4 regions of the Serratia sp. ID 25-353 genome follow, and region 2 is predicted to be linked to each of the others. Evidence: predicted binding sites of a transcription regulator. Region 2 holds the regulator's gene; each other region holds the start of a gene.
The links. The regulator PhoB, encoded in region 2, activates phosphate uptake and scavenging genes when phosphate is short. The targets are predictions, from matches to a motif close to CTGTCATAAAACTGNCNNAT.

Region 1 (7,740 bases), 1.9 Mb from region 2:
CAAGACCGGTTCCATCACTTCCGTACAGGCCGTTTACGTTCCTGCGGATGACTTGACTGACCCGTCACCAGCCACCACCTTTGCGCACTTGGACGCAACCGTGGTACTGAGCCGTAACATCGCTTCTCTGGGTATCTACCCGGCCGTTGACCCGCTGGATTCCACCAGCCGTCAGCTGGATCCGCTGGTTGTTGGCCAGGAGCACTACGACGTAGCGCGTGGCGTGCAGTCCATTCTGCAACGCTACCAGGAACTGAAAGATATCATCGCGATCCTGGGTATGGACGAGCTGTCTGAAGAAGACAAACTGGTCGTATCCCGTGCGCGTAAGATCCAACGTTTCCTGTCTCAGCCGTTCTTCGTGGCAGAAGTCTTCACCGGTTCTCCGGGCAAGTTCGTATCGCTGAAAGACACCATCCGTGGTTTCAAAGGCATTATGGACGGCGACTATGACCACCTGCCGGAGCAGGCGTTCTACATGGTTGGCACCATTGAAGAAGCAGTGGAAAAAGCCAAGAAACTGTAACGCCTTGAGAGGAGGGTGATATGGCTATGACTTACCATCTGGATGTAGTCAGCGCGGAAAAACAGATGTTTTCCGGCCTGGTGCAGAAGATCCAGGTGACAGGCAGCGAAGGTGAACTGGGGATCTTCCCTGGCCATGCGCCGCTGCTGACTGCCATCAAGCCTGGCATGGTGCGTATTGTTAAGCAGCACGGTGAAGAAGAGTTCATCTACCTGTCCGGCGGCATCCTTGAGGTGCAACCGAGCGTGGTTACCGTGCTGGCGGACACTGCTATCCGTGGTACTGACCTCGACGAAGCGAGAGCGTTGGAAGCTAAGCGTAAAGCTGAAGAACACATTCGCAGCTCTCATGGCGATGTCGACTATGCTCAGGCATCCGCTGAACTGGCGAAAGCGATCGCAAAACTGCGCGTTATCGAGCTCACCAGAAAAGCGATGTAATGTTTGGGTGTTCTGCACCCAACTTTAAGAAAGCGGCCTATAGGGTCGCTTTTTTTTTGCTTTAAAATAAGCATTTCATCCCGGCGGACAGTGTGGTGTATAACCCCTGATATCGGGAAATAAACGTCGCCGATCGCCGACAGTTTTTTCGTCCCGACGCCGAATTGGCCGCGATAGCGGCAGGCCAAGACCCACGCGGTCTGCGCCGGGTTCGTGATGAGAAATATGTAGTAATATCGTCGCTAAACGGTTTTACTTTCGTCTATCAAAATGGAGTTATCAGGTTGCTTATGTCGAACAGCGCAATGAGCGTGGTCATCCTCGCCGCAGGCAAGGGTACGCGCATGTATTCCGATCTTCCCAAAGTGTTGCATCCTTTGGCCGGCAAGCCGATGGTGCAGCACGTCATTGATGCCGCGATGAAACTGGGCGCGCAACATGTTCACCTGGTATACGGCCACGGCGGCGATTTGTTGAAAAGCACGCTGACTGACGGCGCGCTGAACTGGGTGCTGCAGGCCGAGCAACTGGGTACCGGTCATGCAATGCAGCAGGCTGCGCCGCACTTTGCCGACGATGAAGACGTGCTGATGTTATACGGCGACGTGCCGTTGATCTCCGTAGATACGTTGCAACGCCTGCTGGCGGCCAAGCCGCAGGGTGGCATTGGTCTGCTGACGGTCAAGTTGGACGATCCGAGCGGTTACGGCCGTATCGTGCGCGAGCAGGGCAACGTGGTGGGCATCGTCGAACACAAGGATGCCAGCGAGGCGCAGCGCCAGATTAACGAAATCAATACCGGCATCCTGGTGGCGAACGGACGCGATCTGAAGCGCTGGCTGGGGATGTTGAATAACGACAACGCACAGGGCGAGTTTTACATCACCGATATCATTGCGTTGGCCCATGCCGACGGCAAAAAAATCGAGGCTGTGCACCCGTCGCGCCTGAGTGAAGTGGAAGGCGTAAACAACCGCCTGCAGCTGGCGACCCTGGAGCGCGTCTTCCAGTCGGAACAGTCTGAAAAGCTGTTGTTGGCCGGCGTGATGTTGCTGGATCCGGCGCGTTTCGATCTGCGCGGGGAACTTGTTCACGGCCGCGACATCACTATTGATGCTAATGTGATTATCGAAGGTCACGTCAAGCTGGGCGACCGAGTGAAAATCGGCGCCGGCTGCGTGCTGAAAAACTGCGTGATTGGCGATGACTGCGAGATCAGCCCTTACAGCGTGCTGGAAGACAGCGTGCTGGAGGCCGACTGCACCGTGGGGCCGTTCGCCCGCCTGCGCCCAGGCGCGGAGCTGGCGGCAGGGGCCCACGTCGGCAACTTCGTAGAAATGAAAAAAGCACGTCTGGGCAAAGGCTCCAAGGCCGGCCACCTCAGCTACCTGGGCGATGCCGAAATCGGCGATGACGTGAATATCGGCGCCGGCACCATCACCTGCAACTACGATGGCGCCAACAAGCACAAGACGCTGATCGGCGACGGCGTATTCGTCGGTTCCGATACTCAGCTGGTGGCGCCGGTGTCAGTCGGCAAAGGCTCCACCATCGCCGCCGGCACCACGGTGACGCGCGATATCGCCGAGAACGAATTGGTGCTGAGCCGCGTCAAGCAGGTGCACATTCAGGGCTGGCAACGTCCGGTGAAGAAGAAGTCATAGTGTGTTTTGCGTTGGGCTCCGTTCACGAGCCCAATACAAAACATAATAACCCCACCATCTACAGGCTCGGGGGACGCACGGTAAAAACCGGCAAAAATCAGGTCAAGGCATCGAAAGCGCCCATGAAGGGCGTTCATTAGGAATATAACTGATGTGTGGAATTGTAGGCGCAGTAGCGCAACGTGATATCGCAGAAATCCTGTTGGAAGGTTTACGTCGTCTCGAGTACCGCGGTTATGACTCCGCCGGTCTGGCAGTGGTCGACGAGAAAGGCAACGTCAGCCGCCTGCGCCGCGTAGGCAAGGTACAAAAACTGGCCGAAGCGGCGGAGCAGACCGATCTGCACGGCGGTACCGGCATCGCTCACACCCGTTGGGCAACGCACGGTGAACCGACCGAGGCGAACGCGCACCCGCATGTTTCCGACTACATTACCGTAGTGCATAACGGCATCATCGAAAACCACGAACCGCTGCGCGAACTGCTGATCGAACGCGGTTATCGCTTCAGCTCCGAAACCGACACCGAAGTGATTGCGCACCTGGTGCACTGGGAACAACTGCAAGGCGGTACGCTGCTGGAAGTGGTTCAGCGCGTGATCCCACAGCTGCGCGGCGCCTACGGCACCGTGGTGATGGACAGCCGCGATCCGAGCGTATTGGTCGCTGCGCGCTCCGGCAGCCCGTTGGTTATCGGCCGCGGCGTCGGGGAAAACTTCATCGCTTCCGATCAGCTGGCGCTGCTGCCGGTCACCCGCCGCTTCATCTTCCTGGAAGAAGGCGACGTGGTGGAAGTGACTCGCCGCACCGTCAACATCTTCGACAAGCAGGGCAACGCCATCGAGCGCCCTGAGATCGAATCCCAGGTGCAGTATGACGCCGGCGACAAGGGCGCTTACCGTCACTACATGCAAAAAGAGATCTACGAACAGCCGCTGGCGCTGAAAAACACCCTGGAAGGGCGTTTCAGCCATGGCCAAATCAACCTGAGCGAGCTGGGCCCGCGTGCCGATGAGCTGTTGGCCAAGGTGCAGCACGTGCAGATTATCGCCTGTGGCACTTCTTACCACTCAGGTATGGTGGCGCGCTACTGGTTTGAAGCGTTGGCCGGCGTGCCATGCGATGTCGAGATCGCGTCCGAATTCCGTTACCGCAAATCGGCGGTGCGTCCAGGCAGCCTGATCATCACCTTGTCGCAATCCGGCGAAACCGCCGACACATTAGCGGCGCTGCGCCTGTCCAAAGAGCTGGGTTATCTCGGTTCGCTGGCCGTTTGTAACGTGGCGGGTTCTTCGCTGGTGCGCGAATCCGATCTGGCGTTGATGACCAAGGCCGGCACGGAAATCGGCGTAGCTTCGACCAAAGCCTTCACCACGCAGCTCACCGTGCTGTTGATGCTGGTGGCACGTCTGGGCCGTCTGAAAGGCATGGCGGAAAGCGTGGAGCAGGAGATCGTGCACGGCCTGCAGGCGCTGCCGGCGCGCATCGAGCAGATGCTGTCGATGGATAAAGAGATCGAAGCGCTGGCGGAAGGGTTCTCCGACAAGCACCATGCGCTGTTCCTCGGCCGCGGCGATCAGTATCCGATCGCCATGGAAGGGGCGCTGAAGCTGAAAGAGATCTCCTATATTCACGCCGAAGCTTATGCGGCGGGCGAGCTGAAACACGGCCCGCTGGCGCTGATCGACGCCGATATGCCGGTGATCGTGGTGGCGCCGAACAATGAACTGCTGGAAAAGCTGAAGTCCAACATTGAAGAAGTGCGCGCGCGCGGCGGCCAGCTGTACGTGTTCGCCGATCAGGACGCCGGTTTCGTCAGCAGCGAAGGCATGACCATCATTCCTCTGCCACACGTCGAGGAAATCGTGGCGCCGATCTTCTACACCGTGCCGTTGCAGCTGCTGTCTTACCACGTGGCGCTGATCAAAGGCACCGACGTTGACCAGCCGCGCAACCTGGCGAAGTCTGTCACCGTAGAGTAATCTGCCGCAGGTAAACTGCAAAAGCCGGCCTTAGCGCCGGCTTTTTTCATGAGCAACGCGAAAGATGACTGCGGCGCCTATTCAGGGATAAACGTTGTCATATTCAAGCGGATAGGCCGCGCCAAAACGGTTTTTTTATTGCTTGGCAATTGCGCTGTTTTTGATTTAACGAATTGATTTTTATATAAATCATTACTCCTCAAATACACTGTAATATAACTGTCATATTGCGTACATTTTTCTGTCACCAAACTGTCCTATTTTCCCTCCTGCAGCAATACTTACTCTGATTAAAACGACTCGAAGTCGATTTTAAGTATCCCATTAGGAGGGATTATGAAACTGATGCGTACCACCGTCGCCAGTATTGTGGCAGCGACCTTCTCCCTGACCGCCGTGTCCGCGTTCGCTGCTGCCAGCCTGACCGGTGCAGGTGCGACATTCCCCGCTCCGGTTTACGCCAAGTGGGCAGATTCTTATCAGAAAGAAACCGGCAACAAAGTTAACTATCAGGGCATCGGCTCCTCTGGCGGCGTGAAGCAAATCGTGGCCAACACCGTTGACTTTGGCGCCTCCGATGCCCCGCTGTCTGACGACAAGCTGGCGGCCGACGGCCTGTTCCAGTTCCCGACCGTGATCGGCGGCGTGGTGCTGGCCGTGAATATCCCGGGCATCAAATCCGGCGAACTGACTCTGGACGGTAAAACCCTGGGCGATATCTACCTGGGCAACGTCAAAAAATGGAACGACCCGGCTATCACCAAGCTGAACCCAGGCGTGAAACTGCCTGACCAGAACATCGCCGTGGTGCGCCGCGCCGACGGTTCCGGCACCTCGTTCGTGTTCACCAGCTACCTGTCCAAGGCCAACGCGCAGTGGAAAGAGAAGATTGGCGCCGGTTCTACCGTTAACTGGCCGACCGGTCTGGGCGGCAAAGGCAACGACGGCATCGCCGCCTTCGTTCAGCGTCTGCCAGGCTCTATCGGCTACGTAGAATACGCTTACGCCAAGCAGAACAACCTGGCTTACACCAAGCTGGTTTCCGCCGACGGCAAACCGGTCAGCCCGACCGAAGAGAGCTTCAGCAACGCGGCCAAAGGCGTGGATTGGAGCAAGACCTTCGCTCAGGATCTGACTGACCAGAAAGGCGACAACGTGTGGCCAATCACCTCCACCACCTTCATCCTGGTGCACAAAGAGCAGAAAAACCCTGCTCAGGGCGCCGAAGTGCTGAAGTTCTTCGACTGGGCTTACAAAACCGGCGCCAAGCAGGCGAACGAGCTGGATTACGCCACCCTGCCGACAGAAGTGGTTGAGCAGGTGCGCGCGGCCTGGAAAACCAACGTAAAAGACAGTTCAGGTAAAGCGCTGTACTAACAACGCAGGGGCGCGGGTTCGCCGCGCCCCACACAGTTATTCAGGCTCCGATCCCGGTTGGGGCTGCCAGGGTTCAAACAGAGAGTAATCTATGGCTGAGTACAAGCCGACCATCAAAGCACCGGGCAAAAACGGTGACATCATTTTCAGCGCGCTGGTGAGACTGGCTGCGCTGATTACCCTATTGTTGCTGGGCGGCATCATCGTTTCGCTGATCTTCGCCTCCTGGCCAAGCATGCAGAAATTCGGCTTCGCCTTCCTGTGGACCAAAGAGTGGGATGCGCCGGCGGAGCAGTTCGGCGCGCTGGTGCCGATCTACGGCACCGTGGTCACCTCGCTTATCGCGCTGATCATCGCCGTGCCGGTGAGTTTCGGCATCGCGCTGTTCCTGACCGAACTGGCGCCGAACTGGTTGAAGCGGCCGCTGGGCATCGCCATTGAACTGCTGGCGGCCATCCCGAGCATCGTCTACGGCATGTGGGGCCTGTTCGTGTTCGCTCCACTGTTCGCCGAATACTTCCAGACGCCGGTGGGCGAAGTGCTGTCGGGCATTCCGATCGTCGGCGAGCTGTTCTCCGGCCCCGCCTTCGGCATCGGCATCCTGGCCGCCGGGGTGATCCTGGCGATCATGATCATTCCTTACATCGCTGCGGTCATGCGCGACGTGTTCGAACAGACCCCGGTAATGATGAAAGAGTCGGCCTACGGCATCGGCTGCACCACCTGGGAAGTCATCTGGCGCATCGTGCTGCCGTTCACCAAAAACGGCGTCATCGGCGGCGTGATGTTGGGCCTGGGCCGTGCGCTGGGGGAAACCATGGCGGTGACCTTTATCATCGGCAACACCTACCAGCTCGACAGCGCTTCGCTGTACATGCCGGGCAACAGCATCACCTCGGCGCTGGCCAACGAATTCGCCGAAGCCGAGTCCGGCGTGCACACCGCCGCGTTGATGGAGCTGGGCCTGATTCTGTTTGTTATCACCTTTATCGTGCTGGCGCTGTCGAAACTGATGATCATGCGTCTGGCCAAGAATGAGGGGCGTTAACATGGCGACGATGGATATGCAAAACGCAGTCGTTCTGGCGGAAAGCCGCCGCAAAATGCAGGCCTGGCGCCGGCAAAAAAACCGCCTCGCGCTGTTCCTGTCGATGGCGACCATGGCGTTCGGGCTGTTCTGGTTGATCTGGATCCTGATCGCCACCGTCACCAAAGGCTTCGACGGTATGTCGCTGGCGCTGTTCACCGAAATGACCCCGCCGCCGAATACCGCGGGCGGCGGCTTGGCCAACGCCATCGCCGGCAGCGGCCTGTTGATCCTGTGGGCGACCCTCTTCGGTACACCGCTGGGCATCATGGCCGGCATCTACCTGGCGGAATACGGCCGTAAATCCTGGCTGGCGGAAGTGATCCGCTTTATCAACGATATCCTGCTGTCCGCACCGTCGATCGTGGTGGGCCTGTTCGTTTACACCATCGTGGTGGCGAAGATGGAACACTTCTCCGGTTGGGCCGGTATCGTGGCGCTGGCGCTGCTGCAGGTGCCGATCGTCATTCGCACCACCGAAAACATGCTGAAGCTGGTGCCGGATACGCTGCGCGAGGCCGCCTACGCCCTGGGCACGCCGAAATGGCGCATGATTTCCGCCATCACGCTGAAGGCGTCGGTGTCCGGCATCATCACCGGCGTGCTGCTGGCGATTGCGCGCATCGCGGGGGAAACCGCACCGCTGCTGTTCACCTCGCTGTCGA
Region 2 (7,740 bases):
GATCACCGCGCCGTTGGTGGCGTCAGGCACCAGCGCGCCGCTGCCGGAGCCCAGCTTGAACAGGCTCAGGTAAACCAGCGTCAGGCCCACGCCGGCGATCAAACCGGCCAAGATGGTGTAACGGGTCAACAGACCGGCGTCTTTCACGCCGCGCGAGCGCGCCGCATTGACGATAACGATGCCGAATACCAGCGCACCCAGCGTATCCATGGTCAGATAGCCGTTAACGAAGCCGGAGGAGAAAGGCACGCTCTGGTAAGCCGCCGTCGCCGGGATCGGCGCGCCGGCAGGCCACAGCAGCGCGGCGATGCCCAATACGGCCAGCGCCACAATCTTCAGCGGTGCCAGCACGTGGCCGACGGTGTCGAGCAGGCGGCCCGGATACAGGGAGATGCCGATCACCAGCGCGAAGTACACCAGGCTGTAAATGAACAGCGGCATGGCACCGTCGCCGGTCAGCGGGGCGATACCCACTTCAAAGGACACGGTGGCGGTGCGCGGCGTGGCGAACAGCGGGCCGACGGCCAGGTAGCAGACAGTCGCCAGCAGCAGGCCGGCGCCACGGCCGATCGGTGAGCTGAGGGCGTCGATGCCGCCGCCGACGCGCGCCAGCGCGATGACGGTAATGACCGGCAGACCGACCGCGGTGATCAGAAAGCCCAGCGCCGCGGTCCAGACGTGTTCACCGGACTGCAAGCCGACCATCGGCGGGAAGATGATGTTCCCGGCCCCAACGAATAAGGCAAAGGTCATGAAGCCCAGTGCCAGGATATCTTTTGACGTTAAACGATGACTCATACGATGTCGTGTTGCCTGTTCAAATGAAAAAATATGGTCCGATAGCGTGGTGGCGTGACGCCCCACCCGGTTGCCGGCATGCCCGATCGTTGCAGCACCAAATAAGCACCCTAAACGCAGTCGATCCGGCGTTTATGTCCCTATTCGAAAGTGGCCACTCATGAAGATGGGCAAAATTTTAGGAGTTATAAAAATGGAGGTTTAATCCGACAACGAGGGCTAAGGTAAACGTTTATAGCGCTTCAAGGCAAGACGCACGGCGAAAAGCAGAGCTATCGACCATATAAACTTTAGCCACCAGTCGATCATATTGGCTATCAATAAATATACACTACATGATTTGTATCATTTTTGAACAACAGATTCACGAAACGTGAAGCATATACCACTTTACCGCGCGAAAACGCCAATAAATGCCCGATTTTCGCGTGGCATAAGCTCCGTTCAGCCGTTAAAAAAGGCGAAAATTACGCCACATTTTGTCGCTTATTGCACCGTGGCCGACGCGAGCGGCTGCAAGCCGAGCGCCTGGCGGGTCTTCTGCAGGGCGGCCGGCGGCAGCGGCAGATAGCCGTCGTGATTGACCAGGTTCTGCCCTGCGGCCGACAGCACGCGGTCGAGGAACGCGGCGGTCAGCGGCTCGAGCGGTTGATTGGGGGCTTTGTTGATATAGATATAGAGATAGCGCGACAGCGGGTAGCGATCGTTGCGCACGTTGGCGGCGGTAGGCGCGACATAGTCCTCACCCGACTCTGCCAACGGCAGTAGCCGCACGCCGCTGGCGCGAAAGCCGATGCTGGCATAGCCGATGCCGTTGAGCGAACCGGCCACCGCCTGCACCACCGAGGCCGAACCGGGCAGCTCATTGACGCGCGGCATAAAATCGCCGCCGCACAGCGCGCGCAGTTTGAAATACCCGTAGGTGCCGGAAGCCGAATTGCGGCCGAAGCGCTGCAGCGAGCGCGTCGCCCAGTCGCCGCTGAGCCCCAGCTCGCCCCAACGCGTCAGCGGTTTGCTTTCTCCGCAGCGCCGGGTGGCGGAGAAAATGCGATCGAGCTGCTGCAGATTGAGGCCGCGCAGCGGATTGTCCTGATGCACCAACACCACCAGCGCATCCACCGCGACCGGCACCGCCAGCGGCGCATAGCCGTAACGGTGTTCGAACGCCGAGACCTCGGCCGCCTTCATCGGCCGGCTCATCGGGCCCAACTGCGCGGCGCCCGCCGCCAAGGCGGTCGGCGCGGTCGACGAGCCGGCGGCCTGGATCTGCAGGTTAACGTTGGGGTAATGCCGGCTGAAATCCTGCGCCCACAGCGCCATCAGATTCGCCAGGGTGTCGGAACCGACGCTGGACAGGTTGCCCGCCAGCATGCCGTCGGGCTGCGCCAGCGCGCCGCGTCCGGCCAGCAGCGCCAGGCAAAGCAACAGCCCTCGGGTTATTCGGGTCATACCGGTGTCTCGCGTTAATTTTTCACCGCATTCTCTGATAAAGCGGCGGGAACAATCAACCGGTTGGGTAAGGTAAAGATAAAGCGGGTGCCGATCCCCGGCTCGCTGAGGATCTCCAGCCGCGCGTCGTGATGGCTGAGCGCGTGTTTGACGATCGCCAGCCCCAACCCGCTGCCGCCGGTTTGGCGCGAACGGGCCTTATCGACGCGGTAAAAACGCTCGGTCAGGCGCGGCAGGTGTTCGGCGGCGATGCCCGGCCCGTTGTCGCTGACCTGGAACTGCGCACCATGCGCCGTCTGCTGCCAACTCACTTCGATGTGGGTGCCCTTCGGCGTGTGATTGACCGCGTTGTACACCAGGTTAGACACCGCGCTGCGCAACTGATCTTCATTGCCGAACACGTTGAGCTGTTCGTTCACCCGGAAGCTGATCTCGTGATTGCCACCGCTCAACGATTGCGCCTCGCGCTGCAACACTCGCAGCATCAGCGGGATATCCACCCGCTCGTTCATGTCGACATTGGGCGCCGCCTCGATGCGCGACAGCGTCAGCAGCTGCTTGACCAGCCCGTCCATCCGACGGGTCTGTTCTTGCATGGTGCCGAGCGCCTTGCTGCGCAGCGAGCCGTCCTGCTCTTCGTCGCCCATCATCTCCAGGTAGCCCTGCAGCACCGTCAGCGGCGTGCGCAGTTCATGGCTGACGTTGGCGAAGAAGTTGCGCCGCGCGCCTTCCAGCTGGCGCATCTGGGTGACGTCGCGCGCCACCATCAGCAGCTGCCCTTCGGAATAAGGCATCACGCGGAATTCGACGTAGTGTTCGTTGTTCAGCTGCAGCGTCAGCGGGCGCGAGAACTCCTGCTGTTGCAGGTAGTGGCTGAATTCCGGATAACGCAGCAGGTTGAGGATGTGCTGGCCGTTGTCTTCCGGCCAGCGAAAGCCGAGCAGATGCTGCGCCAGCCCATTACACCAGAAGATGTTGCCTTCGACGGTGGTCATCACCACCGCATCAGGCAGCGATTCGGCCCCGCTGCGAAAGCGCTTGATCAGCAGCGCCAGCTCGCGCCGGCGGCGGCGATTGCGCTGCTGCATCTGATACAGGCCATAGAACAGCGGCTCCCAGCTCCAGCGGCCGGGTGGCGGCGTCATGCTGCGGTCAATCCACAGCCAATGGGAGAGTTTGAGCTGGTTGTAGAAATTCCACACCAGCGCAGCCAGCGCGGAGGCCAGCAGGAACCAGGGCAGATAACCGAAAATCAGCCCCAGCAGTAAGGCGGGCAGGCAAAAAAGAGCCAGCTCCAGAGCCAGCCTCTTCCACGACAGACGTTCTAACACGGCATATTCTCCAGCGCAGCGCGATCAGTAGCGCGTTGAGAACCGGTAGCCGGTGCCCCGAACGGTTTGAACCATTTTATCATGCCCACTGGTTTCTAACGCCTTGCGGAGCCGACGGATATGCACGTCAACGGTACGGTCTTCCACATAAACGTTAGTGCCCCAGACGTGATTAAGCAACTGCTCACGGCTATAAACCCGCTCCGGGTGGGTCATAAAGAAGTGCAGCAGCTTGAACTCGGTCGGCCCCATGTCCAGCGCCTGATCGTTAGCCATCACGCGGTGGGAGGACGGATCCAGACTCAGCCCTTGCATTTCAATCACTTCTTCCACCGCCATCGGTGAAATGCGGCGCATGACCGCCTTGATGCGCGCCACCAGCTCCTTGGGCGAGAACGGCTTAGTGATGTAATCATCCGCCCCCACTTCCAGGCCGCGCACGCGGTCTTCCTCTTCGCCGCGCGCGGTCAGCATCATGACCGGAATATCGCGGGTCAGCGCTTCGCGCTTCATATGTTTGATAAACTGAATGCCGGAACCGCCGGGCAACATCCAGTCGAGCAACACCAAATCAGGGAACGGCTCAGACAGGCGCGTCACGGCGCTGTCATAATCCTCGGCTTCCAACGGTTGGTAACCATTCTGTTCCAACACAAAGCACACCATCTCACGGATCGGCGCTTCGTCTTCCACCACCAGTATGCGTCTTGCCATCGTCAATCCTGCCAATGTGTTAGCGACTTTGCGGGCGCCATTATGCGTCAGTTTTGTGACACTTTTATGAAAAAAAGCGGCTGTTATAGGCAGTAAGCATAGCGATTATTTCCCGGCGCAAAGAAAAATCATTCCGTGGTCATCGCCATTGCGCCGGGACAGCCGCCGCCGCGGCCTTTATAATCATCGCCATTACCTTTGCATCCGGGAGTGTCATGCGCCTGATCCACACCTCTGACTGGCATCTTGGCCAGTACTTTTTCACCAAAAGCCGTGCCGCCGAACATCAGGCTTTTCTGAACTGGCTGATCGAACAGATCGAGCAGCAGCAGGTGGATGCGCTGATCGTCGCCGGGGATCTGTTCGATACCGGCTCGCCGCCCAGCTACGCCCGCGAGCTGTACAACCGCTTCGTGGTGGAACTGCAGCGCACCGGCTGCCAACTGGTGGTGTTGGGCGGCAACCACGACTCGGTAGCGACGCTGAACGAATCGCGGGAACTGCTCTCTTGCCTGAACACCACGGTGATCGCGAGTGCGCAGGGCTCCCTTGAGCAGCAGATCGTGGTGCTGAATCGGCGCGACGGCCAGCCGGGCGCGGTGCTGTGCGCCATTCCTTTTCTGCGGCCGCGCGATCTGCTCACCAGCCGCGCCGGCGAATCCGGCGCGCAGAAACAGCAGGCGCTGCAGGAAGCCATCGCCGAACATTACCAAGCGCTGTATCAGGCGGCCTGCGAACGCCGCGATCGGCTGGGCCTGCCGCTGCCGATCGTCGCCACCGGCCACCTGACCACCGTCGGCGTCACCACCTCCGACTCGGTGCGCGACATCTATATCGGCACCCTGGACGCCTTCCCGGCGCAGGCCTTCCCCCCTGCCGATTACATCGCGCTGGGCCACATTCACCGCGCGCAGAACGTCGCCAAGTCGGAACATATTCGCTATAGCGGCTCACCGATTCCGCTCAGCTTCGATGAACTGGGCAAAGCCAAAAGCGTCTTCCTGGTCGATTTCGCCGACGGCGCCCTGCAGCAGGTAGAGGCGTTAACGATCCCGCAGTTCCAGCCCATGCAACTGATCAAAGGCGATCTGGCCGAGATCGAACGGCAGCTGCAGCAATTTGCCGACTATGCCGGCGAGCTGCCGGTTTGGCTGGATATCGAAGTGGCGACGCAGGACTACCTCAGCGATATCCAGCGCCGCATCCAGCTGATGGCGGATGAGCTGCCGGTGGAAGTGGTGCTGCTGCGGCGCAGCAAAGAGCAACGCCGCCAGGCGATCGCGCAGCAGGACAAGGAAACGCTGAACGAGCTGAGCGTCAACGAGGTGTTCGAACGGCGCCTGGCGCAAGAGGCCGACATGCCCGAAGCGCGCCAACGGCGGATGCATCAACTGTTCCGCCAGGTAGTCGATGCGGTGCAGCACAATCTTGAGGAGCCCCACCCATGAAGATCCTCAGCCTGCGGTTAAAAAACCTCAACTCGCTGCAGGGCGAGTGGAAAATTGACTTCACCGCCGAGCCGTTCGCCAGCAACGGCCTGTTCGCCATTACCGGCCCGACCGGCGCGGGCAAAACCACCCTGCTGGACGCCATCTGCCTGGCGCTGTACCACCAGACGCCGCGTCTCAACGTCACGCCGAGCCAGAATGAACTGATGACCCGCCACACCGCCGAATCGCTGGCGGAGGTCGAATTTGAGGTTAAGGGCATCGGCTATCGCGCCTTCTGGAGCCAGCGCCGCGCCAAAAACGCGCCGGACGGCAATCTGCAGGCGCCGAAGGTCGAACTGGCGCGCCGCGAGGACGGTAAGATCCTGGCGGATAAGGTGCGCGATAAGCTGGAGATCACCGCCGCCATCACCGGGCTGGACTTCGGCCGCTTCACCAAATCGATGATGCTTTCTCAGGGGCAGTTCGCCGCGTTCCTCAACGCCGACGCCAACGATCGCGCCGAGCTGTTGGAAGAACTGACCGGCACCGAAATCTACGGGCGGCTGTCCGAACAGGTGTTCGAATCCCACAAGCAGGCCAAAACTGACCTGGATGCGTTGCACCAGCGCGCCAGCGGCATCGAGCTGCTGAACGATGAACAGCGCTACTCCCTGACTGAACGGCTAGCGGCGCTGAGCGCGCAGGAAAGCGCTCTCGGCAAGCAAACCCAGCAACAGCAACAGGCGCTGAGCTGGCTGCAGCAATGGCAGCGCCTCCAGCAACAGCAAAACGAGGGGCAACGGCGGCTGGAAACCGCCCAGCGCGAGCAGGCCGAGGCCGCCCCGCAGCTGCAGCGGCTGGCGCTCAGCGAACCGGCCGAGAAATTGCGGCCGCTGCGCAGCGAACGCGATCGCTGCCGCGCCGAGCTGCAGACGATACAACAGCAGGCTGCCCAGCTGACGCAGCAACAGGAGCAGCACTCGGCGCAGCTGGCGCCGCTGCAGCAGGCGGTGGAAAAGGCCCGTCTGGCGCAGCAAGCCCATGCCGAGCATATGCGTCAGCAGCAACAGCTGATCGATGACCAGGTCGCTCCGCTCGACCATCAGATCGCCCAACTGCAGTCGACGCAGGCCGAGCGGCGACAGGCCGGCGATGCCGCCGCGCAGCAGTGCGCCCAGCAGCAGACCGCACTGGAGCAGCTCACCGCCCAGCGCAGCCAGCTGACGGCGCAGGCCGCACAGCATCAACAGCAGTTGAACGCACTGACCGAAGCGCTGGCCGCTCAACAGCAACAACGGCAGGCGTTGGAGGCGCAAACGCCGCTGGCCCCGCTGCGCCAGCGCCTGAGCGCTCTGGCGGATCTGCGCCCGACGCGCCAGCAGTTATTTACGCTCGCTTCCCTTAACCGTCAGACCCGCGAGCGTCTGGCCCGGCAACAGGCGGAGCACGCCGAACGGCAAACGCAGCTCGCCGGGCTGCAACACCAGCTGGAGAACGCGCGTCAGCAATTCAAACAGCACAAGGCACAGCTGCAGGAAGTGGAGCGGATCCACGAGCTGGAAAAACGCATCGTCAGCCTGGAAGCGGAGCGCGCCCTGTTGCAGAGCGGCGCCCCCTGCCCGCTGTGCGGCTCCACCAGCCACCCGGCGGTGGAGCAATATCAGGCGGTGCAGCCTTCGGCGACGGAACAACGCTTGGTTGAGATGCGCACCCTCGCCGAGAAACTGCAAACCCAGGGCACCGAGCTGCGCACCCGCTGTGAAGGCCTGCAAGAGCAGCAGCAACGCCAGCAGCAGGCTATCGCGCAGGATGAGCAGCAGCTGGCTGCCCAACAGCAGCAGTGGCAGCAGCTCAGCGCGCCGCTGGCATTCGACTTTACCCTGGCGGAGGGCGAGCAACTCAGCGCCTGGCTGAGCGGCTGCGACGACGAAGAGCGACACGGGCAGCACGCGCTGCAGCAGCACGAACAGGCGGCGCAGGCGGTGCAGCAGGCAAAAGACGCGCTCGCCGCCCTGCAA
Region 3 (7,740 bases), 2.1 Mb from region 2:
CTCGTTGGCGTCGAAGCACTGCAGGTAGACGTTGTCGTTTTTGCCGGTATAGCCGTACTGCTTGAGCACCGCCAGCACTTTGCTGGAGATGTCTTTGCCTTCCTGTTTGTGGAACCAAGGCGCCTTGATTTCCGGGTAGATGCCGATGTTCTTGCCGGTCGAATGGTTCAGACCCTGCACGAACTCGATCTCTTCCTGGAAGGTGTGTACGCGGAAGTCGGATTTGCCCATCGGGAAGCGGCCAGGATAACCCTGTACCTTCTTGCCGTTTTCGATTTCAAAGCCTTCGGTGAACTTCAGCGATTTGATCTCCGCCAGCGTAAAGTCGATGGCGTAGTAGCGGCCGTCTTTGCGCGCGCGGTCCGGGAAGCGTTCGGCGACGTCGGTGACGCGATCGAGGTAATGATCGTGCAACACCACCAGCTCGTTGTCCTTGGTCATCACCAGATCTTGTTCGAGGTAATCGGCGCCCTGGGCGTAGGCCATCGCTTTCGCCGGCAGGGTGTGTTCCGGCAGGTAGCCGCTGGCGCCACGGTGGGCGATCACCACTTTGTCCGCCGCCTGTGCGGCGCTGACCATCGAGGTGGCGAGAATGATCCCTGTCAGCAGGGCTTTGACTTGAGTCCGCATTCCGTTTTTCTCCGTGTTGTTGGGGGCAGGGTAGTAAAAAGGCCGCAGGGCGGCCTTTAAATCATGCAAAAGTCGTGTGACGCTTAACCGCGCTTGGCGGCGATTTCCGCGTGGTGTTTCTTTTCGTTCAGCATGGTCAGCAGCAGCAGGATAACCGCCAGCACGCCGCCGCCGATCATCACCATGAAGCCGCCGTCCCAACCGAAGAAGTCCACGGTGTAACCGACGATGGCGCTGGCCGCAACCGAGCCGCCCAGGTAGCCGAACAGGCCGGTGAAGCCCGCGGCGGTGCCGGCGGCTTTCTTCGGTGCCAGCTCCAGCGCGTGCAGGCCGATCAGCATCACCGGACCGTAGATCAGGAAGCCGATGACCAGCATACAGATCATGTCCACGGTTGGGTTACCGGCCGGGTTCATCCAGAACACCACGGTGGCGATGGTCACCAGCGTCATGAAGAACACGCCGGTGGCGCCGCGGTTGCCTTTGAACACTTTGTCCGACATCCAGCCGCACAGCAGGGTGCCCGGGATACCGGCGTATTCATACAGGAAGTAGGCCCAGGAAGATTTGTCCAGCGCGAAGTGTTTCACTTCTTTCAGGTAGGTCGGCGACCAGTCCAGAATGCCGTAACGCAGCAGATAGACGAACACGTTGGCGACCGCGATGTACCACAGCAGCTTGTTCGGCAGAATGTACTGCATGAAGATCTGCTTGGCGGTCAGCTCTTCTTCGTCTTTTTCGCTGTAGTCGTCCGGATAGTCGTTTTTGTACTCTTCAATCGGCGGCAGGCCACAGGATTGCGGGGTGTCGCGCATCAGGGCGAAGGCGATCAGGGCCACCAGGATGGCGCCGAAGGCCGGCATGTACAGCGCCGCGTGCCAGTCGTTGAACCAGGCCATACCCAGCAGGAACAGCAGCGGCGGCAGGCCGCCACCCACGTTGTGGGCGCAGTTCCAGATGGAAACGATGCCGCCGCGTTCTTTCTGCGACCACCAGTGCACCATGGTGCGGCCGCACGGCGGCCACCCCATGCCCTGGAACCAGCCGCACAGGAACAGCAGAACGAACATCACCGCGATGCTGGAGGTGGCCCACGGCACGAAGCCCATGAACAACATCACCGCCGCCGCCAGGATCAGGCCGGCGGGCAGGAACACCCGCGGGTTGGAACGGTCGGAGACCGAGCCCATGATGAATTTGGAGAAGCCGTAGGCGATGGAGATGCCTGACAGCGCGAAGCCGAGGTCGCCGCGGCTGAAGCCTTGTTCGATCAGGTAAGGCATGGCCAGGGTGAAGTTCTTACGCACCAGGTAGTAGGCGGCGTAACCGAAGAAGATCCCCAGGAAAATTTGCCAGCGCAGCTTACGGTAGAGCGGATCTACCTTATCGCTCGGCACACGGGCGGTGTGTGCGGCCGGCTTAAAAATACTCAACATGAGCGCCTCCGATGGCTTTATCTGTTATCACATCAATATGACCTTTTACGTTCATTTGATGATTGAGCGGATATCGAATGTGGTGTTTTTGTGTTCCATAACGAGCGCCATTGTCGACAAATACGCCTGGTGTCGCTGTGACGAATGGCGCAATTGTTACACTTTCATGAAACCACGGCGGATTTTGAGCGATTCGTTAACGTTATGAAATAGAAAAACGTCCAAAAATCGTGATTATGATCACATTGATGGTTTTTTGTGGTCATTTTTATTTCGTTTTATGTTCGTTATTGTTCCTTATCAAACAAAGACCCTAATAACCGTGGCTCAATAGGCTCATAACTACCGATCCTGAGGGAGCGACATGAGCAGCTATTTTGACGGCGGCGAAACGGATGTGATCATCATCGGCGGCGGCGCCACCGGCGCAGGCATTGCCCGCGACTGTGCGCGGCGCGGCTTGCGTTGCATTTTGCTGGAGCGCCACGACATCGCCACCGGCGCCACCGGCCGCAACCACGGTTTATTGCACAGCGGTGCGCGCTATGCGGTGACCGACGGCGAGTCGGCGCGCGAGTGCATCGAAGAAAACCGCATCCTGAAACGTATCGCTCATCACTGTATCGAGCGCACCAATGGGCTGTTCATCACCCTGCCGCAGGACTCGCTGGACTATCAGCAACAGTTTATCGCCGCCTGTCGCCAGGCCGACATCGACGCCGAGGCGATCGACCCGCAGCTGGCGCTGCGGCTGGAGCCGGCGGCTAACCCGGCGCTGATCGGCGCGGTGCGCGTGCCGGACGGCACCGTCGATCCTTTCCGGCTGACCGCCGCCAACATGTTGGACGCGCGCGAACACGGCGCGCAGATCCTGACCTACCACCAGGTGGTGGGATTGTTGCGCAGCGGCGATCGGGTGACGGGCGTGCGCGTTTACGACCATCAGAATCAGCGGCGTTATGAGCTGCATGCGCCGGTGGTGGTCAACGCCGCCGGCATCTGGGGCCAGCAGATCGCCGAATACGCCGACTTGCGCATCCGCATGTTCCCGGCCAAAGGGGCGCTGCTGATCCTCGGCCACCGCATCAACAACATGGTGATCAACCGCTGCCGCAAACCGGCAGACGCCGACATCCTGGTGCCGGGCGACACCATCTCGTTGATCGGCACCACCTCGACCCATATCGACTACGACCAAATTGACAACATGCTGGTGACCCCGCAGGAGGTGGACATTCTGATCCGCGAGGGGGCGCTGTTGGCGCCCATCCTGGCGCAGACCCGCATTCTGCGCGCCTACGCCGGGGTACGGCCGCTGGTGGCCAGCGACGACGATCCCAGCGGGCGCAACGTCAGCCGCGGCATCGTGCTGCTCGATCACGCCGCTCGCGACGGGCTGGAAGGGTTTATCACCATCACCGGCGGCAAGCTGATGACCTACCGCCTGATGGCAGAGTGGGCCACCGACAAGGTGTGCGACAAGCTCGGCGTAAACCGCCCGTGCACCACCGCGCAAGACGCGTTGCCCGGATCCCGACAGTCGGCGGAGGAAACGGTGCGCAGCGTGGTTTCACTGCCCGCCAGTATTCGCGGCTCAGCAATTTACCGCCACGGCGATCGCGCCAGCCAGGTGCCGGCGGCCGATCGGCTCGACACCAGCCTGGTGTGCGAATGCGAGGCGGTGACCGCCGGGGAAGTGCGCTATGCGGTCAACTCGCTGACCGTCAATAACCTGGTGGATCTGCGCCGCCGCACCCGCGTCGGCATGGGCACCTGCCAGGGCGAACTCTGCGCCTGCCGCGCCGCTGGGCTGCTGACGCGCTTTAACGTCAGCACGCCGCAGCAATCCATCGCGCAGCTGTCGCAGTTCCTCAACGAACGGTGGAAAGGCGTACGGCCGATCGCCTGGGGCGACGCGCTGCGCGAGAGCGAATTTACCAGCTGGGTTTACCAGGGGTTATGCGGGCTTGAGGCCCAGGTCGACAAAGAGCAGGAGGCGGATGATGCGATTTGACGTAGTGGTGATTGGCGGCGGCCTGGCGGGCCTGAGCTGCGCCATTGCCGTAGCCGAACAGGGCAAGCGCTGCGCGGTGGTCAGTTCTGGCCAGAGCGCGCTCTACTTCTCCTCCGGCTCGCTCGATCTGCTGGCGAGATTGCCGGACGGCACGCCGGTCGAGATGCCGCTGGCGGCGTTACCGCAGCTGGCGCAGCAGGCGCCGCAGCATCCGTATGCCCTGATCGGGCCCGGCCGGGTGGCGGCGCTGTCCGCCGCCGCGCAGCGGCTGCTGGAGCGCTGCGGGCTGAACCTGCAGGGCGAGGGAGCCAATAACCATCTGCGTATTACGCCGCTCGGCACACGCCGTGCCACCTGGCTCAGCCCGCAGGCGATCCCGACGCTGCCGCTGACCGGCCAACTGCCGTGGCGGCGCATCGCGGTGATCGGCATCGAAGGATTCCTCGACTTCCAGCCGCAGATGGCCGCCGACTCCCTGAGCCGCGAGCTCGGCGTAGAGACGGAGGTGGCCTATCTGCACATGCCGGCGCTGGACCGATTGCGCAATAACCCCAGCGAGTTCCGCGCGGTAAACATCGCCCGGGTACTGGATTTGATGGAAAGCCTGCCGCCGATGGCCGAAGAGCTGCGGCGGCTGGCGGGGGAAGCCGAGGCGCTCTTCCTGCCTGCCTGTCTGGGCCTGGAGGACGATGCGTCGCTGGCGGTGTTGCAGGATGCGGTCGGCAAGCCGATCCGGCTGCTGCCGACGCTGCCGCCTTCGGTGCCCGGCATGCGCTTGCATCAGGCGCTGCGGCGGCGTTTCCAACAGCTGGGCGGCGTTTTCATGCCTGGCGACAGCGTGCTGCGCGCCGAGTGTGAAGCCGGCCGCGTCACCGGCCTGTATACCCGCAACCACGGCGATATTCCGCTGCGGGCGCAGCAGGTGGTGCTGGCCAGCGGCAGCTTCTTCAGCAACGGGCTGGTGGCGAATTTCGACGGGGTGCGCGAGCCAATCTTCAAGCTGGACGTACACAGCCGCGCGGATCGCGCCGACTGGAGCCGGCGCGAGCTGTTTGCACCGCAGCCTTATCTGCAGTTTGGCGTGCGCACCGACGGCAGGCTGCGGGCGATGAAACAGGGAATGCCGTTCGACAATCTGTATGCCATCGGCGCGGTCGCCGGCGGCTACGATCCGCTGCAGCAAGGCTGCGGCGCCGGCGTGTCATTGATCGGTGCGCTGCACGTCGCGCAGCAGATCGCCGCGGAGGAAAACGCATGAGCCTGCATCAGGACCACAGCTTTGAAAGCTGCATCAAATGCACCGTCTGCACCACCTACTGCCCGGTCGCCAAAGTGAACCCGCTCTATCCGGGGCCGAAACAGGCGGGGCCGGACGGCGAGCGGCTGCGGCTGAAAGATCCGGCGTTGTACGACGAAGCGCTGAAATACTGCACCAACTGCAAACGTTGTGAAGTGGCCTGCCCGTCCGACGTCAAAATCGGCGATATCATTCAACGCGCCCGCGCCGACTTCGCCCAGAACAAGCCGACGCTGCGCGATGCCATCCTCAGCCACACCGACATCATGGGCTCGCTGTCGACGCCGTTCGCGCCGATCGTCAACGCCGCTACCGGGCTGAAACCGGTGCGCAAGCTGTTGGACAAGGCGCTGAAGATCGATCACCGTCGCGAACTGCCGAAATACTCGTTCGGCACCTTCCGCCGCTGGTACCGGCAACAGGTGCAGGCTCAGCAGCGTTATGCCGAGCAGGTGGCGTTTTTCCACGGCTGCTTCGTCAACTATAACCATCCGCAGCTGGGCAAGGATTTGATCCGGGTGTTCAACGCGCTGGATATCGGCGTGCAGCTGCTGAAACGCGAGAAATGCTGCGGCGTGCCGCTGATCGCCAACGGGTTTATCGAGCAGGCCAAAAAGCAGGCCAGGGTCAACGCCGAATCGCTGCATGAAGCGGTGCTGGAACGCGGCATTCCGGTGGTGGCGACCTCATCGAGCTGCACCTTCACCCTGCGCGACGAATACCCGCATCTGCTGGACGTGGACACTACCCCGGTGCGCGATCGGGTGGAGTTGGCGACACGCTATCTCTATCGCCTGATCAATCAGGGACGCAGCCTGCCGCTGCAGCACACGCCGCTGCGGGTGGCTTATCACACGCCTTGCCATATGGAGAAAATGGGCTGGACCGCCTACACCCTGGAGCTGCTGCGGCAGATACCGGGGCTGGAGCTGGTGGTGCTGGATTCGCAGTGCTGCGGCATCGCCGGCACCTACGGGTTTAAATCGGAGAACTACGCCACTTCGCAAGGTATCGGCGCGCCGCTGTTCCGGCAGATCGAAGAGAGCGGGGTGGATCTGGTGGTGACCGACTGCGAAACCTGCAAATGGCAGATAGAAATGTCCACCAGCAAGCGCTGCGAACATCCGATCACCTTGCTGGCGCAGGCGCTGACGTAAAAACGAAAGGGCCGGCAAGCCGGCCCTCTGTGGGATTACTGCTTCAGCTTCAGGGTGGAGATGATGCCTTCGGCTTCGGTCTGCGCCTGCTGCTGATTGTCCGCCGGCAGCGTCACCTGAATGGTCAGCATGTTGTTGTTCAGCGAACCGATCAGGACGGAGGAATAAGCTTTTTCACCGCCGCTGGTGATGATGCTGTCCAACTGACGCAGCGGCACGCCGTTGACGTCGAGCGCTTTGTTGGTGATCACCTGCAGGTTGGCGTCACGCGCGCGCTGGGTATTCTCCAGGCGCTTGGCCAGGGTCTCCAGGCTGTCGGCGGTCTTGTCGCCCAGGATGACGATCACCGCGCGCTGGCCGGTGCTGTCTGCGTAAACATGCATGTTGTTGGCCTGGTTGCCCAGCTTGCCGCTCTGATCCGCCATGCCAACCGGCAGGGTGAACGCCAGTTTACCGTCCAGCAGGCTGACCTGCTGCCCAGCCGGCGCGCTGGCCGCTGCGCCGTCTGGCGCTGCCTTGGTGTCTTTGGTGTTGCCGTCGCAGGCCGCGAGGCCAAGCGCCAGCAGGCTGATACCCATCAATTTCGCTACTTTACGCATCGGGCTTCCTTCTTCCTTTCCGGTAGGGATTCACTGTCGTATCGCAACCTATTCCAGGTTGAAATGCAAGGCAGATGTTGTCACAAGTTTTTTTCCAGTAATAGCCGATAATCAGCCACTTCGCCTATCTTTTCCAGCTGAACAATCTGATAGTGATGGGCGAGCAGCATCGTCAGCATGGCGCGGAACCGGTTACGGGTTTTGACCGTCAGTTGGCGATAGCCCTGCGCCCGCGCCCAGCGTTCCTGTTCGGCCAACAAGGCCTGCGCCACGCCGTGGCGACGGCATGTCGGCAGCACGCCACCCAGCCAGCTGTAAAACACCGTTTCCTGCCGTTGATAACCGAGTTTGAAACCGGCCGGCTGCCCGCCTATCTCGGCGATCAACAGGCTGGCGGGGGCGGCACCGATACGCCGCTGCAGATCGGCCAGGCTATGCAGGCCGCCGAATTCGGGGATGCGTTGGTAAAGGCGGTGGATTTCTTCGAGCGTGGCGGTGCGGACGATTGGGGTCATGAGCGGCCTCCAAAGGATAGGGCCGCCCAGAATAACACGACTCAGCTCGGCTGCAGGCTGCCGCTGCGCGCTGCGATGCGTTTGAGCAGCAT
Region 4 (7,740 bases), 540 kb from region 2:
GAACTGCAGCACGCCGCCTTTATCCGCGTCTTTCTTGATGATCTGCACGCGCTGGCCTGCGGTCCACAGCTTCCAGTCTTCCTGCTTGGCGTCCGGGAAGTACTCTTTCAGCGCGGCGAAGCGATCGTCGTCGTTCATCATCAGCTGGCCGACCAGGTATTTCACCAGATCGAAGTTATCCAGACCAACGTGGGTCATCGGCATCAGGTTCGAGGTGCTCAGCGAGTGCAGCAGATCGAACAGTGAACCGTTCTTCAGGAACTTGCTGGAGAAGGTGGCGAACGGCCCGAACAGCAGCACGCGCTTGCCGTCCAGCATACGGGTATCCAGGTGCGGCACGGACATCGGCGGCGAACCTACGCTGGCCAGGCCATACACTTTGGCCAGGTGCTGGTTGGCGATCGCCGGGTTGGTGGTGACCAGGAACTGGCCGCCGACCGGGAAGCCGCCGTAGCCGTCGGCTTCTGGGATGCCGGATTTCTGCAGCAGGGTCAGGGACGCGCCGCCGGCGCCGATGAACACGAACTTGGCGTTAACGGTGGTTTCTTTACCGTCGCGGTTCAGATCGGCAACGGTCACGCTCCAGGTCTGGTCGGCGTTGCGCTTGATGTCGCGTACTTCGTGGCTCAGGTTCAGCTTGAACTTGTCGCTGGTGCTCAGCGCGTCAACCAGCTGGTGGGTGATCACGCCGAAGTTAACGTCGGTACCCAGCGGCATGCGGGTCGCGGCGATTTTCTGCGCCGGATCGCGGCCGTTCATCACCAGCGGCGCCCACTGTTTGATTTGCGCAGGATCTTCGGAGTATTCCATGCCGCGGAACAGGGTGCTGTGCTGCAGCGCCGCGTAGCGTTTACGCAGGAAGTTGACGTTGTCGTCACCCCACACGAAGCTCATGTGTGGCACGCTGTTAATGAAGGATTTCGGATCTTTCAGGACAGCGTTCTTCACCTGATAAGACCAGAACTGGCGGGAGATTTCGAAAGACTCGTTGACCTTCACCGCCTTGCTGATGTCGATGGTGCCATCGGCTTTTTCCGGCGTGTAGTTCATTTCGCTGAAGGCGGAGTGGCCGGTACCGGCGTTGTTCCAGCCGTTGGAGCTCTCTTCCGCCACGCCGTTCATGCGCTCGTACATGTCGATGGTCCAGGTCGGCTCCAGCTCATGCAGATAGGTACCCAAGGTCGCGCTCATGATGCCGCCGCCGATCAACACCACGTCGACGGTTTTATTCTTCTCTTCAGCCGCTGCCTGCTGCGTAACGCTAAACAGGCTGAGACTGAAAATCAGGACGAGTAATTTTCTCATTGAATTAAATCTCTTGTGTGTAAATTCTACTCATTGCAGGTGAAAGAATTTAGCGGGAGTTACCCTGGAAAATAGTGAAGCCGACCGCCCGGCGTGAGCCGATAGGCAGCGATAATGCCTTTTTGTTAATAGGGTTTTTAACGAAAAGTGAACTATTGCAGGCCGTCCGGATGCAAATTGATCGGTTCACGTTACTGGCGGGGTATTATTGTTTGCGAGAATGTTAAAAACTACTTTTGTAACTAAAAAAAATGAATATAAGCAAAAATAGGTCGGTTGCTGTCGCAGGAATAAACAGAGAGGGGGGAAGGGCCGTATAACCGCGTTATTTTCAGGGGCTAATTGCCGCGCAATTAAACGTTATTTCGTTATCACACAATAATTGCGGTTAAATTGCAAATATACATCGGTAACCAATAATAAATGGCCGCCGCTACGGGCGGCCAGGATTCACAAGGTGGTTACTTGATGCCCATCGCATCGCGCATGGTGAAGAACAGATCGGTCTGATCGGTCAACCCCACCACGTTGGCGGCGTGCGGGCCATAGGCCGCGACGCGCAGCTGGGTGCCGGTGTGCCCCTGCGACTCTTCTTCCGAGTTGCCGTAGCTGAGGGTCATCGGCGCGCCGTCTTTGGTGGTCAGTGTCTGGGTCAGGCCTGGCGCTTTGGCGTCGGCAGCGACGATCTGGCTGGCGTGCGCGTGGTCGGCGGTGACGATCACCAGCGTGTTGCCGTCGGCGCGGGCGAAGGCCAGCGCTTTTTGCACCGCTTCGTCCAGATCGACGGTTTCACCAATCTGCCCGCACGGGTTGGCGGCGTGATCCTGCTTATCGATCGACGCGCCCTCTACCTGCAGGAAGAAGCCGTTCGGGTTGTCTTTCAGCAGCGCGATCGCTTTTTCGGTCATCGCCGCCAGCGTTGGCGTGGCCGCGGTGCGCGCCGGGTTGTCTTCGCAGGTTACCGCCGGCTTGTCGAGGTTGCCGTGATAGCTGGCTTTCGGCCCCAGCCAGCGCACCGGCATGTTGCCGTCGGCGAACAGGCCCAGCAGCGGCTTTTGCTGATTGGCCAGGGTAACGGCCTGCAGCTCATCCGCGTTGCTCACCCACTGATAACCCTGCGCTGCTGCCTGATCCTTCAGCGATTTTCCTTGCCATTCGCCGCTTTTCGCCAGTTGGTTGAAGGACTTCGCGCCGCCGCCCAGCGTGACGTCGGCGCGAGTTTTCAGCAGTTGCTCGGTGATGGAGCCGCGGCCGCCGTTTTCCAGCGCGTTAGCGGCGCATTTCTCGCTGGTTTCCTGCGGGCCGTAGCATTTGCGCGAGGTGACGTGCGACACCAGCGCCGCCGGCGTGGCGTCCTGCAGTTCGGCGGTGGAGACGTTGCCGGTGGCCTTGCCGGCCGCCTTGGCGATCTCCAGCAGCGTTGGCTGGTCTTTGCCGTTTACGTCGACGCCGAGCGCGCCGTTATAGGTTTTCACCCCGGTGGCCCAGGCGGTGGCGGAGGCGGCGGAGTCGGTCACGTAATCCGGCTTGTGGGTTTTCTTGTCCAGCGAGTAGTGGGTGTATTGCCCGGTCAGCGGCAGGGCGTCGATGCCCTTGAAGTAACCGCCTGCGCCTTCGGCGTAGTTACGCGCGGCGGTGATCTCGGAATCCCCCATACCGTCGCCGATCAGCAGGATCACGTTTTTCACCGTTTTGTCCGACAGCGACGCCTTCAGTGCGGCGGTCTGATCGCCGGCCAGGCGACGGGCGCCGCCCGGCTCGGTGAGGGTGCCGCGCGCGGCGCGCTCGGTCAGGCCATCGGCATTGGCTGAGGTTTCCGTCGCGGTGGCGGAGGAACAGAGCAGGGCGGACAGCACGGCGCCGGCGATCAGGGATACAGCAGGTTGCATGGGGTAAGCTCCTTGTCGTAATACAACAATGTAAATAACATCAAATTGTTACGAAAGGAGAGTAGAGCAGAGGGATGACAATTTTATGACAGCGAAAGACGGGATGGCCCGGCGGCCACCCCGTTTGGCGTCAGGCCGCGCGCGCCGGGATAGCCAGCCCACGCTGTACCGCCGGCCGCGCCAGACCGCGCTCCAGCCACTGCGCGACGCGCGGGAAACTGTCGAACGCCACCAGCTCGCGCGCCTCATAAAAGCCGATCAGGTTACGCACCCAGCCCAGCAGCGAGATATCGGCGATGGTGTAGTCCGCGCCCATGATCCAATCGCGGCCCTCCAGGCGCGTTTCCAGCACGCCGAGCAGGCGTTTCGATTCGTTTGTGTAGCGCTCCAGCGGCCGTTTGTCTTCATACTCGCGCCCGGCGAATTTGTGGAAGAAACCGAGCTGGCCAAACATCGGGCCGACGGCGGCCATCTGGAAGAACACCCACTGAATGGTTTCGTAGCGCTGCGCCGGATCCTGCGGCAGGAAACGGCCGCTCTTTTCCGCCAGGTAGAGCAGAATGGCGCCGGATTCGAACAGCGGCAGCGGCCGGCCGCCGGGGCCATCGGGATCGATGATCGCCGGGATCTTGCCGTTCGGGTTCAGCGCCAGAAATTCCGGCGTCCAGGTTTCGTTGTTGCCGATGTCGATCAGGTGCGCTTCATAAGGCAGGCCGATCTCTTCCAGCATGATGGACACTTTGACACCGTTCGGCGTCGGCAGAGAGTAGAGCTGCAGCCGTTCCGGGTGCTGAGCCGGCCAGCGTTTGACGATCGGGAATTGGGTGGAATCGAGCATGGAAACTCCTCGGGTTGGCGGGGTCGCTTAAGCGTACCCCTTGAGTATTGCAGTAAAACTACCCCGCCGCCGGGTTACACCGTGAGCTCAAAATGTGCGGCCAGCGCTTTTTTACCGGCGGGGGTCAGCTGCAGCTCGCGGCTGTCGAGCCGGCGGACGATCCAGCCGCGTTGAATAAAAGCGGCCAACAGCGCGGCGCCCAGTGCGCCACCGAGGTGAGAGCGGCGTTCGCTCCAGTCCAGGCAGCCGCAGGCGAAGCGGCGGCGGGTGGGGGCGGGGGAGCAATCGACGCCCAGCCGCGCCAGCGCGGCCTGACCGGCGTCGCTTAACCGGTAGTCTTCCTCACCGGTCAGCCAGTTCAGCGCACGTAGCCGATCGTGCAGCTTCACCGCCACCTCGCCCGCCATGTGGTCGTAGCAGGTGCGGGCATATTGCAGCGTGGTGGGCGTGCTGCTTTTCACCGACGGGCGCGGTACGCCCGCCAGCGCCATCAGGCCTTCCAGCGCGTCGGCCACCGGCTGGCCGGCCAGCCTGAAATAGCGGTAGCGCCCCTGTTTGACGCAGGCGAGCAGCCGCTGCTCCAGCAGTTTCGCCAGATGCGCGCTGGCGGTGGACGGGGCGACCTCGACCGCCGCGCTGAGCTCGGTGGCGGTGTAGGCGCGCCCATCCATCAACAGGCACAGCATGCGCGCCCGGGTGCGGTCGGCGATGGCGGCGCTCAGCGCCGCTAAACGATCTTCTATGTCGATGTCATGCATACTTCGAGGTTAGGCGAAGTATGACTGCGCGTCCATTGCTAGCCTGTGGTTGTCGCACTCTGGGCCAGTGCGTCTGTGTTCGCTGGATATTGATGAGCGGGCGTTGGAATCGGTGCGGTGGCTACAATGTGCGCGTACCTGAATGTTACCGTTGAGAGGAAACGATAATGATCGCCGTGATTTTTGAACTGCAGGCCGCCGATGGGCAGCGTGATACCTATCTGGCGCTGGCGGCGGAGCTGAAGCCGCTGTTGGCGCAGATCGACGGATTCATTTCCATCGAGCGTTTTCAAAGCCTGGCCGATCCTGCGCGCCTGCTGTCGCTCTCCTTCTGGCGCGACGAGGCGGCGGTGCAGCAGTGGCGCAATCTCGAGCAGCACCGGGCGGCGCAGGCGCGCGGCCGTGGCGAGGTGCTGGCGCAGTACCGGCTGCGGGTGGCGGAGGTGGTGCGGGATTATGGGTTGGAGAGTCGCGATCAGGCGCCACAGGATAGCCGTTGTTATCACCACACCTGAAAAAAGCCCGCCGGCGGCGGGCTTCCGTCTGTTATTTCGCTTCGCTGCCCACTTTCATTGCTCCGGCGTAGCTGGCACCCATTCCCCAGGCGGCGCCGTGGTCGCGGGCGATCTGCAATACGCCCCCCGCCGTGGCCTTGCGGCTCCAGTCCTGCTGCCATTCCAGCATTAATGCCACCCAGTTGATAGGGGTGGCGCCCGCCTGTATCAGACGCTGCATGGCGTTGTTTTGGCTGTCTGGCGTAATGTCGCCGGTGACGTCCGACAGGATATAAACCTCATAACCCTCGCCCAGGGCAGACAGCGCCGGCAGCATCACGCAGCTGGCGGTCCATAGCCCGCCGATGATGATTTTCTTGCGGCCGGATTGTTTGATCAGATCCACCACGCGCCGATCCTGCCAGACGTTGATGGCGGTGCGATCGTACACCTGCAGATCCGGGCGTGCCTGCGTCACCTGCTGGAATACCGGCCCGGCGAAACTTTTGGCGTTAGCCGAGGCCAGAATGGTCGGCACGTTGAACACCTTGGCGGCCTTGGCGATACCGGCGGCGTTATTCACCAGATTGGTTTGGTCGATAGAGGAAATGGTCATGCCGAACATGTCCTGCAGATCGACCAGCAGCAGCAGACTGTTGTCGGCGGTCAGCGGTTGCACATAACCCGCCTGGCGGCTGTCGGCGGCGGGGGATTGCGCCAGCGCGGCGACGGGGGCGGTGGCGGCGCTCAGGCCGAGCATCAGGGCGAACAGGGTCTTTTTCATTATTAACTCCATTTTTATCAGTACATTAAATTCACTTCACACTCAGGGAAGCGGTTGAATAAAGTCTACTGTTATTTATTTGGTTAATAATCTATGGTTTACTGAATTAATAATTAACTTATAGGACATAATATGGACGTGCTACTGACGATGCGCGCCTTTCGCCGCGTGGTTGAGCGCAACAGTTTCTATAAGGCGGCGGAGGATCTGGCGATCACGCCGGCGGCGTTGAGCAAGCAGATTAAGCAGTTAGAGAACCGGTTGGGGGCGCTGTTGCTGGTGCGCACCACTCGCAGCATGAGCCTGACCGAAGCCGGGCAGCTCTATTACCAGGAAGCCTGCCGATTGCTCGGCGAGTTCGACGCGCTGGAGCAGACGGTTGCCGCCAGCGCGCAGCAGGTCTCCGGCACGCTGCGGGTCAATGCGCCGCTTTCGTTCGGCCTGACGGTGCTGTCGCCGCTGCTGCCGCCGTTTATGCAACGTTACCCGCAGCTGCAGGTGGAACTGACGCTGGACGACAGGGTATTGGACGTGGTGGCGGCCGGTTTCGATATTTCCCTGCGCATTCGCCGACGGCTGCCGGATTCTTCCCTCAGCGCCCGGGCGCTGGGTGAAGTGCACCAGCGAATTTGCGCCGCGCCCGGCTATTTGGCACAGCACGGTGTGCCGCAAACGCCGAATGACTTGCAGCGGCACAGCTGTCTGGCCTATTCCCTGGCGGAAAGGCCGGGGCAGTGGCAGTTCACCGCCGGCGAGGAGAGCCTGAGCGTGGCGTTCACTCCCCGGTTGATCGCCAACAACAGCCTGATGCTGCGGGATATGCTGGTGGCGGGACTGGGCATCGGTTCGCTGCCGTCGTTCGTGGCGGATCCCGAAATCGCCGCCGGCAGGCTGGTGCGGTTGTTCCCTGAACAGATTGCCGAAGCGCATCAGGTCTTCGCGGTTTACCCGACGCGCCGGCATGTGCAGCAGAAAGTGAGTTTATTCACCGAGTTTGTGCGAGAACAGGGATTGATGACGGCGAATTGACAACGGCGCACGGTTGTCATATTCATTAGTTATGAAAAAATCCTATCGCCCATTCGCGCAAATTATTATCACCCTTCTCCAAAGGGTGGGATAGCGCGTGTGTCGCCAATAAAAACCCGCCGGCAGGCGGGTTTTTTATCCCCTTCCGGCAACGACCGGAGAACGCCATGAAAACCTACCCTGCAGTTTTACACCTGATGTGCGGCAAGGCCGGCGCAGGCAAATCGACGCTGGCGCAGCGTTTGGCGCAGCAACCGCAAACGCTGTTGCTGGTCGAAGATGCGTGGCTGGCGACGCTGTATGAACAGGAGATGGCCAGCCTGCAAGACTATGCGCGCTGTTCCGACCGGTTGCGGCGGGCGCTGGGCGGGCACCTCGTTCAGCTGCTGCGCGGCGGCTGGTCCGTGGCGCTCGATTTCCCGATGAATACGCCGGACAGGCGGCGCTGGGCCAAAGCATTGGCGGAGGAGGCCGGTGTTGCACACTGCCTGCACTTTCTCGACGTCAGCCATGCGCAGTGCCTGAGCCGGATAACGCTGAGAAACGCGCGCGGCGAGCATCCGTTTACACTGAGCGAAACGGAGTTTGAGCGCCTGGCACAGTACTTTGTTCCCCCGGCGGAAGAGGAAGGGATGACCGTCTT

Region 1: the regulator PhoB is predicted to act here: its motif matches at 4,853-4,872, upstream of pstS (phosphate ABC transporter substrate-binding protein PstS).
Region 3: the regulator PhoB is predicted to act here: its motif matches at 2,220-2,239, upstream of glpT (glycerol-3-phosphate transporter).
Region 4: the regulator PhoB is predicted to act here: its motif matches at 3,267-3,286, upstream of phoA (alkaline phosphatase).

What each region holds. Positions count from the first base shown of each region.
Region 1 covers NZ_CM139236.1:5,076,501-5,084,240, forward strand. The annotation lists gene atpD (F0F1 ATP synthase subunit beta) at 1-526, shown strand, start outside; gene ACYF6X_RS24275 (F0F1 ATP synthase subunit epsilon) at 547-966, shown strand; gene glmU (bifunctional UDP-N-acetylglucosamine diphosphorylase/glucosamine-1-phosphate N-acetyltransferase GlmU) at 1,257-2,630, shown strand; gene glmS (glutamine--fructose-6-phosphate transaminase (isomerizing)) at 2,782-4,611, shown strand; gene pstS (phosphate ABC transporter substrate-binding protein PstS) at 4,948-5,988, shown strand; gene pstC (phosphate ABC transporter permease PstC) at 6,080-7,036, shown strand; gene pstA (phosphate ABC transporter permease PstA) at 7,038-7,740, shown strand, end outside.
Region 2 covers NZ_CM139236.1:3,221,793-3,229,532, forward strand. The annotation lists gene brnQ (branched-chain amino acid transport system II carrier protein) at 1-798, opposite strand, end outside; gene ACYF6X_RS15590 (PstS family phosphate ABC transporter substrate-binding protein) at 1,285-2,247, opposite strand; gene phoR (phosphate regulon sensor histidine kinase PhoR) at 2,262-3,578, opposite strand; gene phoB (phosphate response regulator transcription factor PhoB) at 3,603-4,292, opposite strand; gene sbcD (exonuclease subunit SbcD) at 4,508-5,740, shown strand; gene sbcC (exonuclease subunit SbcC) at 5,737-7,740, shown strand, end outside.
Region 3 covers NZ_CM139236.1:199,998-207,737, forward strand. The annotation lists gene glpQ (glycerophosphodiester phosphodiesterase) at 1-630, opposite strand, end outside; gene glpT (glycerol-3-phosphate transporter) at 714-2,066, opposite strand; gene glpA (anaerobic glycerol-3-phosphate dehydrogenase subunit A) at 2,431-4,080, shown strand; gene glpB (glycerol-3-phosphate dehydrogenase subunit GlpB) at 4,070-5,338, shown strand; gene glpC (anaerobic glycerol-3-phosphate dehydrogenase subunit GlpC) at 5,335-6,534, shown strand; gene ACYF6X_RS00890 (DcrB family lipoprotein) at 6,570-7,133, opposite strand; gene ACYF6X_RS00895 (GNAT family N-acetyltransferase) at 7,214-7,648, opposite strand; gene ACYF6X_RS00900 (7-cyano-7-deazaguanine/7-aminomethyl-7-deazaguanine transporter) at 7,690-7,740, opposite strand, start outside.
Region 4 covers NZ_CM139236.1:2,677,246-2,684,985, reverse strand. The annotation lists gene mqo (malate dehydrogenase (quinone)) at 1-1,305, opposite strand, end outside; gene phoA (alkaline phosphatase) at 1,767-3,194, opposite strand; gene ACYF6X_RS12905 (glutathione S-transferase N-terminal domain-containing protein) at 3,325-4,032, opposite strand; gene ACYF6X_RS12900 (ArsR/SmtB family transcription factor) at 4,107-4,790, opposite strand; gene ACYF6X_RS12895 (antibiotic biosynthesis monooxygenase family protein) at 4,958-5,305, shown strand; gene ACYF6X_RS12890 (isochorismatase family protein) at 5,337-6,068, opposite strand; gene ACYF6X_RS12885 (LysR family transcriptional regulator) at 6,201-7,097, shown strand; gene ACYF6X_RS12880 (P-loop nucleotide/nucleoside kinase family protein) at 7,265-7,740, shown strand, end outside.